4 regions of the Lysinibacillus sp. CTST325 genome follow, and region 2 is predicted to be linked to each of the others. Evidence: predicted binding sites of a transcription regulator. Region 2 holds the regulator's gene; each other region holds the start of a gene.
What was found. Region 2 encodes LexA, which represses DNA repair genes until DNA is damaged. Its sites were predicted from a motif close to CGAACATATGTTCG; they were not measured.
Positions count from the first base shown of each region.

Region 1 (4,568 bases), 460 kb from region 2:
AGGCCTTCGTCTAGAGGCTGAAAAATTCGGCTATACGTATGTGGACCAATCTCCTTACGAGATTTTCTCAAACAATGTCTTAACGTTTGATGATATAGTTCGTATTAAACATGCAGAAGATGTACTTGAAAAATATTGGAACGATCACCGTATGGATCATACGATTGAATACTTAGTAACTGAAGTGTTTGAAACACCATTTGATTTCTTCCAAAACTTCGGTACTTATTGGGAAACAAAAGGTTGGTCTCGTATCGGCCATCAGCTCGAGGATTTATTCCGTCGTTTATTAATGTTTTTAGAAACTGTAGAGGGTGCTAATTTAAATATCATTCAAAGCCTAATGCAACTAGATTATTTAACGGCACAGCAGTTCCAGCCACGCAAATTATGGTGGAAGGAGCGCCCTACAGAGGAGCAACAGAAAGCACTTTATACTGCCTTACGTGAAAACCCTGCAATTGCAGGTGAGGAATTCGCCAGCTTCAATCTATCTGAAAAAGAGTTGTTTAAACATACGCTCATTATTCCACATCATATAGATTACCCGAATTTCTCAAAAGGCAAAATTGTACCAAAAAACGGCTATCTATTAACTTACTTCCGTCACGGTCAAACACCATACTTTGCAACAATCCACTCTATATAATAAGAAACGCTAGTCCTTTAATAAAATTTAGGACTAGCGTTTTTTCATCCATCAAGATCTCATAAATTTTTCTGTAACCTAAAATAAAACCAAATAATCACATTTTTAATCGAGCTCATTGTCAGTAAAAACCATAACTTTATGACGATCAACACACAGTCTATGAGCCATTACAATTATCCTAAAAAAGTTTAGTACGAAATTCTCAATCCACCAACATACTAATATTGTAAATATTACCTATCAATCAACCGCAATAACCAGGAAAAACAATTTAAAATTTTTCGACAATTTTGTGGCAACGTCAGTTTTTTAGTCAATTAAACAATCTTAGACCCTTTTTATGCATAGATTTTCTACCGAGGTAATCTCTAAATTTCTCAGTTTTCATATACGGATTTCAATAAGCTTTAGAGTTAATCGGAATAAAAAAAGAGCTAAATTAGCTCTTTTTTTATCTCCTAGTAATTTACCCAATAATTACCCGTTTTATAGCGCGGAATTTGTAAATGAATTTCAGTGCATTTAGGTAATCTAATCACTCTATTAATCTATTATAAATATTTTATTAAATTTATTTAAGTTTACAATAGGGGGCAAATTAGGGGGCGTTGATAATTAGCTTTTATACTTTTTTTGAAAATGTAATTATTATTTGACTATATAATAGAAAAAAGTCACTCATTGTTTTTCAAATGAGTGACTTTTTTCTTTAATTCACATGCTCGAAATCCTCTTTAGCACGTAAATAAATAACGCCATTTGGACTGACATTCATTACTACTTCGTCATTACTTTTCTTTATAATATGTTCTAACATATAAACGATTTCCCATTCTTGGACATAACCATATCCTCGACTGTTTGAAATACTCGCGCAGTTTGTATTATCGTTTTTGCTATGTATAATTATAGATTCTCCACACTCGTATATCTTTATTAGTACATCCGCTGGTGATGTACTTAATACAGCCCTAACTGCATCTGGTCTTTCTTTTGTTACATCTCTAAATATTCGTTGTTTCGAAAACGGATTTTTAAATTTGATTGGCACTGCTCTCGCCCCTTTTTTAATACTCAATATTAGACACCTGTAGGATGTCTAGGAAATGTACTTTGTGAATATCCATATATTTGTCCTTGATGTGTATTAATTTTGTGTTTGCATCCATTTTTGTGACCATACCTGTTAATGGTTCATCTTGTTTGTATACAAAAAATACTTTATCCTTTGATTCTTGCATCGCTTCAGTTAATGCGTATGCGATTTCTTCTAATTCAAACTCATCACGATCTATATGTTTAGGTTCTCTTTTCTTTGTTGGTGTTTTTGTCTTAGTAGCCATGTTATCTCTCCTTTTATAAACAGAACGTTTGTTTGTACATATTATAGAACTAATGTTCGCTTTATGCAATAAAAACATTTGATTTTAATGGAAATAATTGAAGGAAAGTGTTGACTTTCGATACTAGTACTAGTATAATTAAAGTATAGAAAGGAGGTGAACAGAATGGATTACGATAAGATTCTAGCTTACCTAGTAGCTATCGCAACAATCGCAAACTTACTTACAAGTTCAGCGAAAAACATAAGCGATATGAAAAGTAAGAAAAAACAAAAGCGACGCCCTCCCGCAAAGAAGAAACGTCGCAAATAACTTGTAGAAGGAGGTTAACGCCTCCTTCCCTATAATCTTATCATATCCATCTCATTATGAAAAATATAGGATACGTTGTGGCATTGGCGTTTGCCTTGTATGTATTAACAGATATGGTTAACTGGAAAGAACCAAAGTTTTTTGATTACTCCATGATTATCATTTATTCACTTTGCTTAATATTAGTGATATTAAACATCGTAGTGTATTTCAAAAGAAGGAAGGGTTAAATTTGGAGAAAAATTCTCAGACCGAAGCAAATAAACGCTGGCAAGAAAAGAATAAAGAGCGTGCAAAATACATCAGCGCACGATCTAGAGCACGTAGCTATATTAAAAATCATGCTTTGGAGGAAGATTTAGATGAATTTATGGAATTGATATTGGATCGTAAGCAAGTATTAAATGACATGAAAATTGACCAAGATGGCATTTAGCTATCTTGGTCTCTCACTTTAGGCTTGAATTACCTCGGCATATGATAAAATGCCAAGACGTTTCATTTCAGTAATGGCATTATTAGCTACTACCTGCGTTGCATATGTTCCAGTAATAAATCTCCATTTACCACCATCTTGAACTACTCGTACATAATCCGCATTTGCAATCTTATACTTACCTAATGCTTGTTTAGCAGAGTTTGCCTGAGACTGTGTTGTAAATGTTCCTGATTGTACACGGGACAACTTACCATCGTTCACACCTTCCACAGCTTGCCCTTTGTCGTTAACAATAAGTTGAACTTTTATTTTGCTATTGCTTGGGACAATAACTGTACCCTCTAACTTGTAGCCTGTAGGAGCTTTCCAATTAGTAGGAACCTCAAAGTGTGGAGCGTCATAGCTACTTATCGGCCAATAACCTCCCCAAGTGATACCAAGCTTTTTAGCAATAGCTCCTACTTTTGATAAAGTAGATATATTGTATAAATCTTTAGGAGGTGCTACTGCAATATCCCAAGCTCTACGTGAAGTATGGTTGCTAGAAAGCGTCCAAGTCACTTTTGAACCTGGGCGTGTACGTCCTTGCTCATATAAATAGTTTTGGCGTGCTTGCGACCTGTATGTTTCAGTGATAAAAATATCAACTATGCCTGCTTTATAACACTCTTGGAATAAAAGACGACATGCTAATTGTGCAGCTGGAGTTAATTCGTTTAAATCTCGACATGTTTCTGTTACGCTCACCATTACAATTCACCAACCTTTTTGGAAGCCTTTAATAAATCGAACGTCCCGGATGCTGTTAACCCTGCAATAAATCCAGACATTAACATGATGTACACTGGATAATCCGCTAACGGCCAACAAATCAAGCCAACAAAAATACCAATCACAACCGATGTGATTGGCATGTATTGAGTATTAATATTGAATGTGTTTTTAAATACCTCTGCTACCGCTAAAACAATAGCCACCATAACCATTGCAATCATAAAAATGTTTGTTAAATCCATTATTCATCATCCTTTTCATGTTTGTAAGTGTGTTTTTCCATGCGATCCATTCGTCCTTCAAGTGAAGTTAAACTTTTATTCATACCTTCCATAGCAGCTGCAGTTCTTTCGTGAGATTCATTAGAACGTGTTAAATGCTGCATCAATTGTTTTTCGCGCTCTTTTGATTCTTCACGATACTGTTGTTCCTGTTCAATTAAGCGATTTTCCCTCGATGAACTATCGTTATAAAGTTTTTTAAAAAAAGCACCGCCAAGCAGTAAAGCCACAATAGCCCAAACTGCTTGACTAGTAGCTATTTGCCCAGCTGTAGCTACATCCATCCAATCACCAATCCTTTGCCCTATTTAGTTAAAATAAACAACGCTATGAGAAGCATCGAGAATCAGTACCACGTACCGTTGCCCATCTCGATTGCTCTCACAGTGCTAAAAACACATAAAAAATAACGCTAAGCCTTAGCTTGCGTTTCAAAATCTTGCTTTGTGATTTCTTTGTACTCCTCTGGCGTAATCTCGCCAAACGGATTAGCTTCGGTTTTTACTGCAATCCGTAATTGTGCTGCAGTTACCCATTTCGAGATAAAAGCAATTTGCCAAAAATTCATCACTCTCCACCACCTTTCATTGAGATGACATCTAGTTTTAATTGCGAGAGCTGTGAACCAAGACTGTTAATCAAGAGGTCTTTTTGAATGCTTTTTACTTTCTCTTGAGCTAACTCTTCACCTAAAGAAAGGATTTGTTCTTCAGTAGTTGGTATTGAACCTATTTTTTCAAGGTCACTCCATGAGCCATCAGGCAATC
Region 1 covers NZ_BAAFHO010000001.1:889,500-894,067, forward strand. The annotation lists gene ACYQ73_RS04430 (B12-binding domain-containing radical SAM protein) at 1-649, shown strand, start outside; gene ACYQ73_RS04435 (DUF1827 family protein) at 1,362-1,730, opposite strand; gene ACYQ73_RS04440 (YolD-like family protein) at 1,720-1,995, opposite strand; gene ACYQ73_RS04445 (hypothetical protein) at 2,161-2,307, shown strand; gene ACYQ73_RS04450 (hypothetical protein) at 2,540-2,743, shown strand; gene ACYQ73_RS04455 (M15 family metallopeptidase) at 2,762-3,493, opposite strand; gene ACYQ73_RS04460 (hypothetical protein) at 3,496-3,762, opposite strand; gene ACYQ73_RS04465 (hypothetical protein) at 3,762-4,085, opposite strand; gene ACYQ73_RS04470 (XkdX family protein) at 4,214-4,369, opposite strand; gene ACYQ73_RS04475 (hypothetical protein) at 4,369-4,568, opposite strand, start outside.
Region 1: ACYQ73_RS04440 (YolD-like family protein) is a predicted target of LexA. The motif match lies at 2,041-2,054, and genes of this name have one in related genera.

Region 2 (4,568 bases):
AATGTAGTTGGCTTACGTGTACCTATGAAGGAGTCCATTGTGCGTCCACCCTCGCATTGCACTTCTTGTAAGAGACAGTTGACGGCGCTTGATTTGGTGCCTGTTTTGTCTTATTTATTTTTAGGTGGAAAATGCCGTAGCTGTGGGCAAAAAATTTCTTGGATTTATCCACTGATGGAACTTATAGCAGGCCTATTAGTTGCTTTTGCTTATTGGAAATTAGGCTTTAATGCAGAATTTTTTGTAGCGCTATTATTAATTTCATTATTAGTCATTATTGTTGTGTCGGATTTTGCGTATATGCTTATTCCCGATAAGGTGCTATTATTCTTTTTACCATTACTAGTTTTTGGACGCGTGCTAGCTCCTTTGTCTCCGTGGTGGGATAGTATAGTTGGTGCTGTCGTAGGTTTTGGCATATTATATTGTATAGCTGTTCTATCAAGAGGTGGAATGGGTGGTGGCGATATTAAATTATTCTTTTTACTTGGTCTCGTACTCGGGACAATACATACAATTCTGACGCTATTTGTAGCGGCAGTAATTGGTATGATTGTTGGCATAGTTATATTAAAGGTACGCGGACAGGGAAGGGAAACACCTATACCATTCGGACCTTCTATTGCTCTAGCAGCTATTATTGTCTATTTCTATGGGGATGCGTTGATGAATTGGTATCTTGGGTTTTGGTAATTAATCAGTGATGGATTCTTTCAATGATTAATAGTCTTCACCAATTAGGTTTTTACAGGCAGTTAATGCAAGATAAAGATCATGGAGGGGATAGGATGAAACCAATTATCGGTATAACGGCTTTTGCGGAGGATGATTTGTCCTCAAGATTAAATGCTGCTTATAGCAAAAGTATAATTGAAGCAGGGGGAGTTCCACTTATAATTCCAATTGGCGTTGAAGAGGATGTAGCACAAATTTTATCGTTGACGGACGGATTATTACAATCGGGTGGCTATGATGTACATCCATTCCTCTTTGACGCAGAACCTACACCAAAATTAGGGAAGGTTCATCCTGAACGAGATTCAGTGGAGCTTGCTTTAATTAATGCAGCCTATATTCGGAAAATGCCGATTCTCGGAATCTGTCGAGGGCTTCAAATACTAAATGTTGCGTTTGGAGGCACAGTCTATCAGGATATTGAAAGTGAGTATCATAGTAAAAAATTAATAAAGCATGTGCAACAAGCAGCACGAGGTGTTACAACACATTATGTTAATTTAACACCTGATACATTATTAAAAACGATTATTGAGGAAGAAAAAATTGCTGTGAATTCATTTCATCATCAGGCAATAAACGTAGTAGCAGAAAAGTTGAAAGTGGTAGCAAAATCAAGTGATGGTATCGTTGAAGCGGTAGTGCATGATGATTTACCATTTTGTCTAGCAGTACAATGGCACCCTGAAGAGCTAGCCATTGCAGGAGATGAAGTATCAAAGAATCTATTTGCAGCATTTGTAAAGGCAAGTTTGAAATTTAAAGTAGAGGCGTAAAACTTTATAAGCGTTAATTTTTTATCCAAGGCTAAGAAAACCTTGGTGAATTTGAATACATTGTTAGGTGTAAGGAATCCATTTTAAAGTGGGTTCTTTTTTAGTGTATAAAATAACACTCAAAACATAAGAAAAAGAGGTATATGCTCATATGTGAACATAATATCCTCTTTATATACTTTAATATTGAGATACTTTTAATGTACACGACGATAAAGACCTACAACTTGTCCCAAAATAGAAACTTGCTCTACAATAATTGGCTCCATTGTTGGGTTTTCAGGCTGTAAACGAAAATGATTTTTTTCCTTGAAGAAACGCTTTACAGTTGCTTCATCCTCTTCAGTCATTGCTACGACAATATCACCATTATCAGCAGTTGATCTTTGTTTAACAATCACTAAATCTCCGTCTAAAATGCCAGCTTCAATCATTGATTCACCCATAATTTCTAGCATAAATAATTGATCTTCACTCGTACCATAAATATCTGGTAGTGGGAAATACTCATCGATATTTTCAATAGCAGTTATTGGAGAACCCGCAGTAACCTTCCCAACTAGTGGGACATGTATAACTTGTTGCTTTTGAATAGAATCCTCTGGCTCTAGAATTTCAATAGCGCGTGGTTTAGTTGGATCGCGTCGAATTAAGCCCTTTTGCTCTAAACGAGCTAAATGCCCATGAACTGTTGAGCTTGAAGCAAGTCCAACTGCCTCACCAATCTCACGTACAGACGGTGGATACCCTTTTGTTCGTACTTCTTCTTTAATGAATTCTAATATGGCCTCTTGTCTTTTCGAAACTTTTTTCATAATTGCTCACCTCTTTTTTTAATCATTTTACTTATTAATAGTATAACAGAATGCGAACACTTAAGCAAACATAGGTTCGAAAAGTGTTTGACAAAAACGTTTGTTCGTATTAATATGAGAACATATATTCCGAACAAACATTCTAGAAAAGGGGTTTTAAACATGAACTGGTTAAAGAAAAATCCACATATTACAATTTTATTAGGAGCTTGTCTACTTTTTGCAGCATACCTTTTTATAACAGACCCAGGCGATGTAACGTACACAGAAATTGAAATCGCTCATGGTGATAGCTTATGGTCGTTAGCCGATCAATACCGTGGTAAAATGAAAACGGATGAATGGATTAAGCTTGTGAAAACAGAAAATGAATTATCGAACGTACAAATTATTGCAGGTAAATCCCTAGTGATTCCAGTAGTGGGTGACCAATCCTATCCTATAAATTCAATTGAAATTGCGAGAAACGAAAAATGAAAATGAATCAACAATCGGCTGTTGTCTATTGCCGTGTGAGTACAGAAAAAGAGACACAAAGTTCCTCGTTAGAGCGTCAGCAAGAGGAGTTGATGCGCTATGCTAAAGAGCAGGGCTATGAAGTCAAGCGTGTTTTTAAGGACAAGCATAGTGGCTATGATGTGGAACGTGAAGGTTTACTAGAAATGCTCGATTTCATTAAAGAAAAAGAAATAAATGCATTATTTGTGCAGGATGAAACACGCTTAGGGCGTGGAAATGCTCGAATGGCAGTATTGCATTTATTGCAGAAAACTGAAACTGATGTTTTTTCTATGCGAGACGAGGGACCTTTACAATTAAATGAAATGGATACGATGCTTCTAGAAATTTTAGCAATCGTTGAGGAGTACCAGCGCAGAATCCATAATGCTAAAATACGTCGTGGTATGCGTCGTGCCGTTGAAAATGGCTATCGCCCTGAAAACAATTTATCTAACCGTGGAAATCCAAATGGTCAAGAACGTAAGGATGTCCCTGTAGACGAAATTGTCAACCTACGTCATCGAGGCTTCACCTTTGAGGAAATCGCTATGACTCTTAGAGGTCTAGGCTTTGAAGTAAGCAAAGCTACAGTCCATAGGAGATATCGGGAACATCAAGAGGAAAGCGAGCAAAACAAAGTGACGTTTTAATCAGTGGGAGTTTTATCGTCCCGCTGATTTTTTACTTTTTAAAGGTTTTAAGCTCCTAATGTGACGAATAGAAACGGCGAAGTAATGGATAGGATCGTCAAAATGATGGATAGAACGTCGATAGCGGCGGATAGGATTCAATCGAAAATAAAAAATAAGAGAAGTAGTGATTTCTACCTCTCTTCCTCATAAATTCATAATGTTGAAAAAAACTTATATCATCTATTATTAATTAGCGCTATTTCATTATCCTCGGTACCAATTTTCATCAAAAGAGAGATGCAGGGCTTTACCCACAGTAATGCCAAATTGTATAAAACCTCTACCTCTTGCAGTTATGATGTTGCCATCTTGTACAACTAGGTCTTCAGAGAAATGACTAAGATCAAAGAAACCTAGCTTTTCCATACCCTCCGGAGATAATCCTACAGTATATTTGATGTTCTTTAATACTCCAGCTTTTGCTAAAAGAGTTGGACTGCTAGAGATACTGGCAATGAGAGCTTTTTTGGCATTCACATGACTAATAAAATTAATTAGTTCTTGCTCATGTATTAATAAAGTTATATCCATACACCCTGGTAATATTAAGCTATCAATTTCGTCAAGATTAACTTCACTTATTTGTGTATCGGCTATACAAGATAACCCAGATTCCCCTTTAATTTTTTCACTGTTTAATCCAACAGTTATAACGGGTTTATTTCCTTGCATTAATATTGATAATGCTACACTCAATTCATATTCACTAAACTGGGGATACAATAATACAGCAGTTTTTTTCATAAATTTCTCCCTCTATTTTAAAACGAATATTTAGAAATCGACATAATTGTATAGTAGTTTATATCCATTCCTCTTCTAAGACAGAATAATAGTATTCATCCCACCACTCATCTCCATTAGGTATGCATTTTTTAAAATAACCTTCGCGTCTCATGCCGATTTTCTCCATCACTCGATAGGATGGGATGTTTTCAGGTTGGCATGTTGCAATAATTCTATGAAGTTTCTTTTCTTTAAATCCGTAATCCAGTACAGCTTTTGCTGCTTCAGAGGCATATCCATTATTGTAATAGTTCGGATTTAAT
Region 2 covers NZ_BAAFHO010000001.1:429,080-433,647, reverse strand. The annotation lists gene ACYQ73_RS02250 (prepilin peptidase) at 1-693, shown strand, start outside; gene ACYQ73_RS02245 (gamma-glutamyl-gamma-aminobutyrate hydrolase family protein) at 789-1,511, shown strand; gene lexA (transcriptional repressor LexA) at 1,709-2,326, opposite strand; gene yneA (cell division suppressor protein YneA) at 2,489-2,803, shown strand; gene ACYQ73_RS02230 (YneB family resolvase-like protein) at 2,800-3,477, shown strand; gene ACYQ73_RS02225 (DJ-1/PfpI family protein) at 3,724-4,263, opposite strand; gene ACYQ73_RS02220 (GNAT family N-acetyltransferase) at 4,322-4,568, opposite strand, start outside.

Region 3 (4,568 bases), on a different contig from region 2:
GATATTTTATAAAGTGGTGGTAATGCGATAAATACCTTTCCAGCTTCAATCAATGGTCGCATATAACGATAGAAGAATGTTAACAGCAGCACTTGAATATGCGCTCCGTCAGTATCAGCATCGGTCATAATAACGACTTTATCATACGATGAATCCTCGACAGAGAAATCTGTTCCGACACCAGCACCAATGGCATGGATAATCGTTGAAATCTCCTCATTTTTCATAATATCTTGCAGCTTTGCTTTTTCTGTATTAATAACTTTACCACGCAAAGGTAAAATCGCTTGGAACGTACGATCTCGCCCTTGTTTTGCAGAGCCACCCGCAGAGTCACCTTCGACTAAATACAACTCGTTTTTCGCTGCATTTCGAGATTGTGCAGGTGTTAATTTTCCAGAAAGAATGGTACTGGCTTTTTTGCTCTTCTTGCCGTTTCGTGCATCTTCACGTGCTTTACGAGCCGCTTCACGTACTTGTTGCGCACGAATAGCTTTACGCACAAGAGATGCAGACAATTCAGCGTTTTCCTCAAGCACATATAAAATTTGCTCTGAAACAACACTATCTACTGCCGAGCGTGCCTCACTCGTCCCAAGTTTGCCCTTCGTTTGACCCTCAAATTGTAGTAAATGCTCTGGTATACGAACAGAAACAATCGCCGCTAAGCCTTCTCGAATGTCTGTCCCTTCAAGATTTTTATCTTTATCTTTTAACAAACCAATTTTCCGTGCATATTCATTGAACACACGTGTTAACGCTGATTTGGCACCTGTTTCATGTGTCCCACCATCTCGTGTACGCACATTGTTAACAAATGAAAGGATTGTTTCTGAGTACCCATCGTTGTATTGAAAGGCGAATTCAACTTCAATTTCGTCTTGAATCCCTTCCACATACTTAACAGGATGAAGTACGTCTTTCTCCTCATTCAAATACGCAACGAAAGCTTCAATGCCGTTCTCATAAAAGAAAACATCACCTTTGCCTTCCTCGCGTTCATCGATTAACTCAATTTTTAAGCCTTTTAATAAAAACGCTGACTCTCGTAAACGTTCTGCAAGCGTATCATAATTGTATTTTGTTACAGAGAAAATCGTGTCATCTGGTAGAAAATGAACAAGCGTTCCTGTCTGCTTTGTTTGTCCAATTTCTTCTAATGTCGTCACAGGATGGCCACCGTTTTCAAAACGTTGACGATACTTTTTACCATCGCGATGAATCGTTACTTCTAAAAAAGTGGATAAGGCATTAACAACAGACGAACCTACACCATGTAAGCCACCACTTGTTTTATAGCCGCCTTGTCCGAATTTACCACCGGCATGTAAGACAGTGAAGATAATCTCGGGAGTTGGTTTCCCCATCTTATGCATACCTGTTGGCATTCCTCGGCCGAAGTCTCGAACGCTGATACTTTGATCTTTATGAATAGTGACAATGATATGAGAACCAAAGCCAGCCAGTGCTTCATCCACCGCATTATCGACGATTTCATATACTAGGTGATGAAGTCCACGGCCATCTGTAGAACCGATATACATGCCGGGTCGTTTTCGTACCGCTTCTAATCCTTCTAATACTTGAATGGCGTCATCATTATAGACGCTTGGTGACTGTTTATTCGCCAAAAATTTCCCCTCCAAAAAACAAACGCATGTTCTATTTATATTCTCTTCCTAATAATAATAGCATTTCCTAACAATATCTAGTGACAGGCCCAAAAAATTTTTAAAAATTCCTCACAGCTTCATCGTTTTAATCTGTTTTACCGGAAGAAAATTTTGCAATAGTTGCTCCAATATGTATCAAGAACTCTTCTCTTCCATTGACGCATGGCAGTAAGTTTTAGTTGCACTGGTCATTACTCTTTTTTCAAAACGATACGAATCACTGAAGGCTTTGAACATTCATTCAAAAGCATTTGACTATTCTCTGAAAAATATACAGGTACAGTAATAAATGGGTTTCTTCTGTCTAAAGAAAATTCGTACTAGTTTACTCTAGAAATTAAAGATAGACTTCTATTCTACCAAAGGAATGGGTGATTGACAAAATTGCCTTTTTACCTATATTTTTAGAAAGGGCTTTCATGCTAACTACATGAACATGTCTTAAAGACTAACTTACATTCAAACACATATAAAAATCCTTGAAAAATAGTTATCTTTTGTAATGAATTCAAGATACACTAAGAAATCTCCTTCATGTCATTGTAGATTATAGAGAAAAAGTGTAGAATTATTGATACATATTATTAGTACCAAGTAATAATCAATGAATGAAAGGAGTCCAAATATGCTAAATGGACTTATTATTTTATGTGCTTATTTAATCGGCTCGATCCCTTCTGGTTTATGGATAGGCAAAATTTTTTATAAAACAGATATTCGTCAACACGGAAGTGGTAATCTAGGTGCGACAAACACTTTTCGTATTTTAGGAAAAAAAGCAGGAATAGTCGTAACGATTATGGATGTCTTAAAAGGTACAGCAGCCGTAATACTTGTAGCTCTTCCTCTATTCTCTGAGGTCTCTATCCACTCACTAATACTTGGACTAATAGCCGTTATTGGTCATATGTTCCCGGTCTTTGCAGGTTTCCGTGGAGGGAAAGCGGTAGCAACATCAGCAGGAGTTCTCTTAGGATATTCATGGCCACTATTTGTCTTACTATTTATTACTTTTATTGTAACATTAAAAATAACAAAGATTGTAAGTTTAACTTCCATGTTTGCCGCTTTAGTAGCACTTATTTATTCAATCGTTTATTATTTTGTTACAGGCGACTTTGCGTTAGGTATTTTGGTAGCTTGTTTATTTACCTTTATCATTTATCGTCACCGAGCAAATATTGCCCGCATTAAAAATGGTACCGAACCAAAGGTGAAATGGCTGTAACAAAGAGAGGAGCATTCTAATGAATATCGTACTAACAGATGAAGCCCTACAATGGTTCAAACAAGAGATGGAAGTAGAATCCAGAGATACTATTCGTTTTTATGCTAGATATGGTGGTTCCAGTCCTTTTCATGAAGGCTTTTCTCTTGGTATGACACGTGAAGAACCAATCAACATTGGTGTAAAGACAATTATTGAAGATGTTACCTACTATATAGATGAAAAAGATTTATGGTTTTTCAATGATCATAGTTTATATGTAGATGTGGATGTTACAAATGACGAATTAAAATATGAGTATAAAAAATAAAGCAGTGTTTCCTTTCGTTTATACGAAGGGAACACTGTTTTTTTTATTTGAATTGAATTCAATTCCAACCTTGGTTTATCTTCTCTCAAAATTGTACATTCTATAGTTATGTAAAAACTTGAGGAGGAATGAAAATGTCCATTTCTAAAATTACTGATACCTCCCAGAACAACGACCAACTGTATAGTTCTCTTTCTCAAAATTTGAAGATAATTAAAAACGCACTCGGGAATAGTGATGACCTTATCATACGAGAAATTACCATTGGAAAAGCTGAAAAATATGCTTTCGCGATTATCTATGTAGATGGCTTAACCGATAAGATAAGCATTTCGGATTCTGTAATTGATAAACTAATGCTTGATATTGAGGCAAGTAATGAGACAGAAACAGACAAGATTATTCGCTATTTAAGAGATTCTTGTTTAACAGTCGGCGATGTGAATGATATTTTCAATTTTTCAACACTGTACAATTCAATTTTGAATGGTGATACGGTCATTTTATTAGATGAATCTTCAACTGGAATTGTAACAAGTACAAAAGGTGCAAAAGATAGGGCTGTTATGGAGCCTTCAACAGAGTCGGTTATTAGAGGTCCAAGGGAATCCTTTACAGAAACATTACGTACGAACACGGCCCTGATCCGCCGAAAAATTAAAAGTCCGAATCTCTGGATCAAGTCCCGTATTGTCGGTGAGGTAACAAAAACGGATGTTGCTGTTATGTATTTAAATGACATTGCGAATGACAAAATAGTAGCAGAAGTTCTTTCCCGATTAGATCGTATTAATATTGATGGTATTTTAGAAAGCGGCTACATTGAAGATTTTATTCAAGATTCAAAATACTCGATATTCCCTACGGTTTATAATTCTGAACGACCTGATGTTATTGCTGGTGAAATATTAGACGGAAAAATTGCAATTCTAGTGGACGGTTCACCGTTTGTCCTAATTGTACCAGCTCTATTTACATCCTTTTTACAATCTGCTGAAGATTATTATCAACATTGGATGATTAGTTCTCTTGTACGTCTATTGAGGTTTTTCGGAATTAGCCTAGCTTTGGTGGCACCATCGCTTTATGTAGCAATCACCACCTTCCATCAAGAAATGCTACCAACTCCTATGCTAATAAGTGTTGCATCTCAACGAGAAGGAGTCCCCTTCCCTGCCATAGTCGAGGCACTCATTATGGAGGTTGCATTCGAGGTGTTAAGAGAAGCAGGTCTTCGAATGCCAAGAACCATTGGACCAGCCGTATCCATTGTTGGAACATTAGTAATCGGTCAAGCTGCCGTAGAGGCCGGAATTGTATCAGCCGTAATGGTTATTATTGTGGCATTAACAGCCAT
Region 3 covers NZ_BAAFHO010000002.1:179,920-184,487, reverse strand. The annotation lists gene parE (DNA topoisomerase IV subunit B) at 1-1,631, opposite strand, end outside; gene plsY (glycerol-3-phosphate 1-O-acyltransferase PlsY) at 2,299-2,901, shown strand; gene ACYQ73_RS06335 (HesB/YadR/YfhF family protein) at 2,921-3,211, shown strand; gene ACYQ73_RS06330 (spore germination protein) at 3,346-4,568, shown strand, end outside.
Region 3: parE (DNA topoisomerase IV subunit B) is a predicted target of LexA. The motif match lies at 1,651-1,664, and genes of this name have one in related genera.

Region 4 (4,568 bases), on a different contig from region 2:
TCTTTTTTTGTAAAGTACGTTCAATTAAATCTAAAATTTCAACAGATGGAGCAGAAATAACATGAAGATGTGTACCACCTGTTAGTTCGGATAAATAACTTGCCTGTGTTTCATTGACGCGCTGAATAAATTGTTTTACCTCATGACGGTTAGAAACCATAATGGATGCGGTAATTTCTCCGTAAATTGGGTGTTCAACAATAACATTTTTTACTGTACCACCGCAATCAACTATTGTTATAAGTTCATCTTCTGCATCCTCAGCAGTGTGGAAGCAAGGAATTGTACGTTCAACAGTTTGCTGTAATTGTTCCTGATGCATATAAAGATATCCTTGGCTAGTTGCAATAATAGGTTCGTTTCTAGCCTTTAATAATGTCATATCATTGACAATGACTTGTCTAGAAACATTAGCGAATTTAGCTAGGTCCGTCCCTGTTATAGGTGCTGCGCTTTTTTTTAGTTGTGCTAGGAGTTGCAGTCGGCGTTCTTCGCCTAACATTTTTTTCATAAGAGATCACCTCTGCTTGTAATAAAGGAAGCACTTTTCCTTAAAACTAGTGTACCATGAAGCATTTCCAACATGCTGAAATTTTTGTATCCAAATGAAACATTGAACATATGATACGAAGAGAGGAAGGGAGGAAAAAATTGCGTATTCATATTGTCCAAAAGGGAGACACGTTGTGGAAGATTGCGAAAGAGTACGGAGTTTCGTTTGAAGATTTAAAGCGGCTTAATGCCCATCTTGCTAACCCAGATTATATTGTACCGGGCATGGAAATTATCCTACCTGAAAAAATACACAAAGAACCACATAGAGAACATCATCGAGAAACAGATTGGGGAATGCATAGAGAAGGACATAGAGAGGGGGGACATAGAGAAGGCCCTAAAGAGGGGCATAAGGAGCACATGCACAAAGAGCATATGCACAAGGAGTCACCTACAAGGCATGTTAAAGAAAAAGAGGTTCAAAGACCAATGCCACCACCAATTATTGTACCACCACCACCAATGCCAGAACCACAGATGATTCCAATTCCTTATCCAATGCCAATGCCGATGCCTCAGCCAGCGCCTGTTGAGCTTAGCTGGAATCAAAACGTTGTCATGCCAAGTGTAGAGCAAACTGTATCTCCAATTCAAATCCAACCACAACCACAGCCCGTAGCCCAACCGGAGGCACCACCACCAGCACCAATGCCGCAACCGATTTTTATCATGCCACAAATGCCGGCAGTACCACATTGTGCAAGCTGCCATCAGCCCGTGCATCATCATATGTATTGGCCGATGCCAATGCCAATGCCAATGCCTATGGAACCGCAAGTCGAGGCGTATACAATGCCAGAGCAACCATCATGTGAAATGGGATGCGAAAAAGTTGCTGGGGTGGGAGATTTCTTAGAATCTAGTACATCTCCATTCTTCCCTATGAGCCCTGAATATCAGCAAATGCCTGAAATGGAACAGCCATGTGGTTGTCATGCACAACCAGTCATGATGCCGACTTGGCAAATGGATCCGTGTTACTGTCCACCACCATGTCCGCCACCATGCCCAATGCCATGTCCATCACATTGCCATATGCCCCACTCTTCGGTAGGACCATGGATGTCACCGCACTATTTCCCAGGCGGGATGACGCCTTATCGATGGTGAAAAAGCGTATATCATTGAAGAAGTGAAGCCTAATATTTGGAAGTATAAATATCAATCCAAAAATTATTTTGTGAAACGAGCAAAGCAGATAGAAATAGCAGAAAAGGTAAGGGTTATTCATCGACGACTTGGACATCTGGAGCCCTCGCTGATCTTACCTTTAATGAAAAGTGAAGATGAGTATTTAATCGTGCAAGATTGGCAAGAAGGAAGTCATAGTGCTAATTTTGCACATAAAAAGGATCGGAAAGAATCACTAAAGCTATTAAATACATTACATGATACACATAAAAAAATTGCTTGGCAGCGGGTGCCTGGTTTGCACTCTTATTCACAGCTTTTAAAATGGCAAATGCGTCATATGCGTTTTAAAAGCAGACGGAATGAATTTCGTGCATTTTTAACAAAAGACGAAATCAATCAAATTTTACATTATAGTGAGAAATCGTTACAGCTGATTGCTCAGGAAGATGTACCTGAAAAAGAAATAACGCTTTTACATGGAGATGTCGTCCATCATAATTTTTTATGGTGCTCAGATGGTGAGTTACGTTTAATAGATTTTGATTTGGCTCACCTTGGGGAAGCAGATGATGAATACATTTTATGGTTACATCGTGTATTGCCTGCCGTAGATTATGACCTTGGTAAAATATTTGCTGAGCTACCAGAGTTGAAACGATTAGATAAAAGAAAGCTACATCGTTTAAAATATCCAAATGAGCTATTACGTGAATGGCTTTTTGCAGTAGATTTACCATTAAATCAACAGCTGGTATTTTTAGATTATTTAGTGCCATTTACAAAACGGGCTCTCACATATTGGCCAAAACTGTGGTACGATATTGATAAAATGATAAAGAAATGACCGTCTTTTGGCGGTCATTTTTGTATGTGAACGACTACTTGTGTTATTTCTAAATGTTAAGGAAATTATAGGTTTTAATAGTGGATAACATAGAGCATAGTTTCCGTCTAGGCTAAAGCGCTACATCCTCGAGGTCGCTTCGATCCCTCGGGCAAAAGTGGTGGATCGCTTCCTTTTACTTCGGGCTCTCCAGCGCTTTTCGGATGTAAACAAGCGCTTTAGCACATTTGTTATAGTCGAGCATTCGTTCGTAATATGCTATAATCGAAGACGATGATTGTGAGGGATTATAGAATGTATGATTATTTAAAAGGACAAGTAAAGCGTATAACTCCTGAGTATATCGTCCTTGAACAGCAAGGGATTGGCTGGCAGTTAAATACACCAAATCCATTTGCGTTCCGGACATCGGCCCTTGAGCAACAAATTTTTGTTCACTTGCATGTACGTGAGGATGCACAAGTGTTATATGGCTTTCCAAATTTAGACCAACGAGAGCTGTTTCGAAAACTTATTTTAGTATCAGGAATTGGACCGAAGGGTGCACTTGCTATTTTAGCTACTGGGAATCCGCAACAGGTTATCAGTGCCATTGAACGAGAAGATGAATCGTTTTTAGTAAAGTTTCCTGGTGTGGGTAAGAAAACGGCACGTCAAATGATTCTAGATTTAAAAGGTAAACTTGGCGGATTATTGGAGACTATTGAGCTACCAAGTACAGAAGATGAGTTACCGTTATTTGGTGTGAATCCATATAAACATGAGCTTGAAGAAGCTATTCTTGCCTTAATGGCACTTGGTTATTCTGAAAAAGAGTTAGAAAAAATACGTCCACAGCTCGAAGAAAACGACAAGCTTGAAACAACAGAGGCATTTATGAAACAAGCTTTACAATTGCTATTAAAGTTAAAATAGTGAAAGGGGGGGGAAGTACATGTCTGAACGTATGATTGCTAGTGAGGCAGGTAGCTATGATGAACAGTTTGAATTATCTTTACGGCCACAAAGATTAGCACAATACATTGGTCAACATAAGGTGAAGGAGAATTTACAAATTTTCATTGAAGCGGCAAAGCTTCGTCAGGAAAGTTTAGATCATGTGCTGTTATATGGACCGCCTGGACTTGGTAAAACTACATTAGCAGCTGTTATTGCTAATGAAATGAATGTCAATGTGCGCATGACTAGCGGCCCTGCAATCGAACGTCCTGGAGATTTAGCAGCTATTTTAAGCTCACTGGAACCAGGGGATGTGCTATTTATCGATGAAATACATCGGCTGCCTCGTGCAATAGAAGAAGTGCTTTATCCTGCGATGGAGGATTTTTGTTTAGATATTGTCGTTGGTAAAGGCCCTGAAGCGCGTTCTGTACGACTTGATTTACCGCCATTTACACTCGTTGGTGCAACAACAAGAGCTGGCGCATTATCAGCACCTTTAAGGGACCGCTTTGGCGTGTTATTGAGGTTGGAGTATTATGATAATACGTCACTTGCAGAAATTGTTGTACGTAGTGCGCATTTATTTGATGTTGAGATTGAGCAAGTAGCTGCACTTGAAATGGCGACACGCTCGCGTGGTACACCCCGTATTGCTAACCGTTTGTTAAAACGAGTGCGAGATTATGCACAGGTGCTCGGAGATGGTATGATAACGGAGGGACTTGCTAAGCAAGCGCTTGAGCTATTACAAGTCGATCCTAGGGGGCTAGACCATATTGATCATAAACTTGTGACCAATATGATTGAGCGCTTCCGTGGTGGCCCTGTAGGCTTAGATACGTTGGCAGCATCTATTGGCGAGGAACGTGTAACGATTGAAGATGTGTACGAGCCATATTTGATGCAAATTGGCTTTATACAGCGTACGCCACGTGGACGCGTGGCAACACATTCAGCCTACGAACATTTTGGATATGAATATCCCCAACAAACCTAGAAGAAGGAAGTATTTTCATGCGTGTAGAAGATTTTGATTTTGAATTGCCAGAAGAGCTTATTGCACAAACACCACTTTTGGACCGAACAGCTAGTC
Region 4 covers NZ_BAAFHO010000003.1:283,034-287,601, reverse strand. The annotation lists gene ACYQ73_RS11160 (3H domain-containing protein) at 1-511, opposite strand, end outside; gene ACYQ73_RS11155 (LysM peptidoglycan-binding domain-containing protein) at 652-1,665, shown strand; gene ACYQ73_RS11150 (phosphotransferase) at 1,688-2,533, shown strand; gene ruvA (Holliday junction branch migration protein RuvA) at 2,828-3,448, shown strand; gene ruvB (Holliday junction branch migration DNA helicase RuvB) at 3,468-4,472, shown strand; gene queA (tRNA preQ1(34) S-adenosylmethionine ribosyltransferase-isomerase QueA) at 4,490-4,568, shown strand, end outside.
Region 4: ruvA (Holliday junction branch migration protein RuvA) is a predicted target of LexA. The motif match lies at 2,771-2,784, and genes of this name have one in related genera.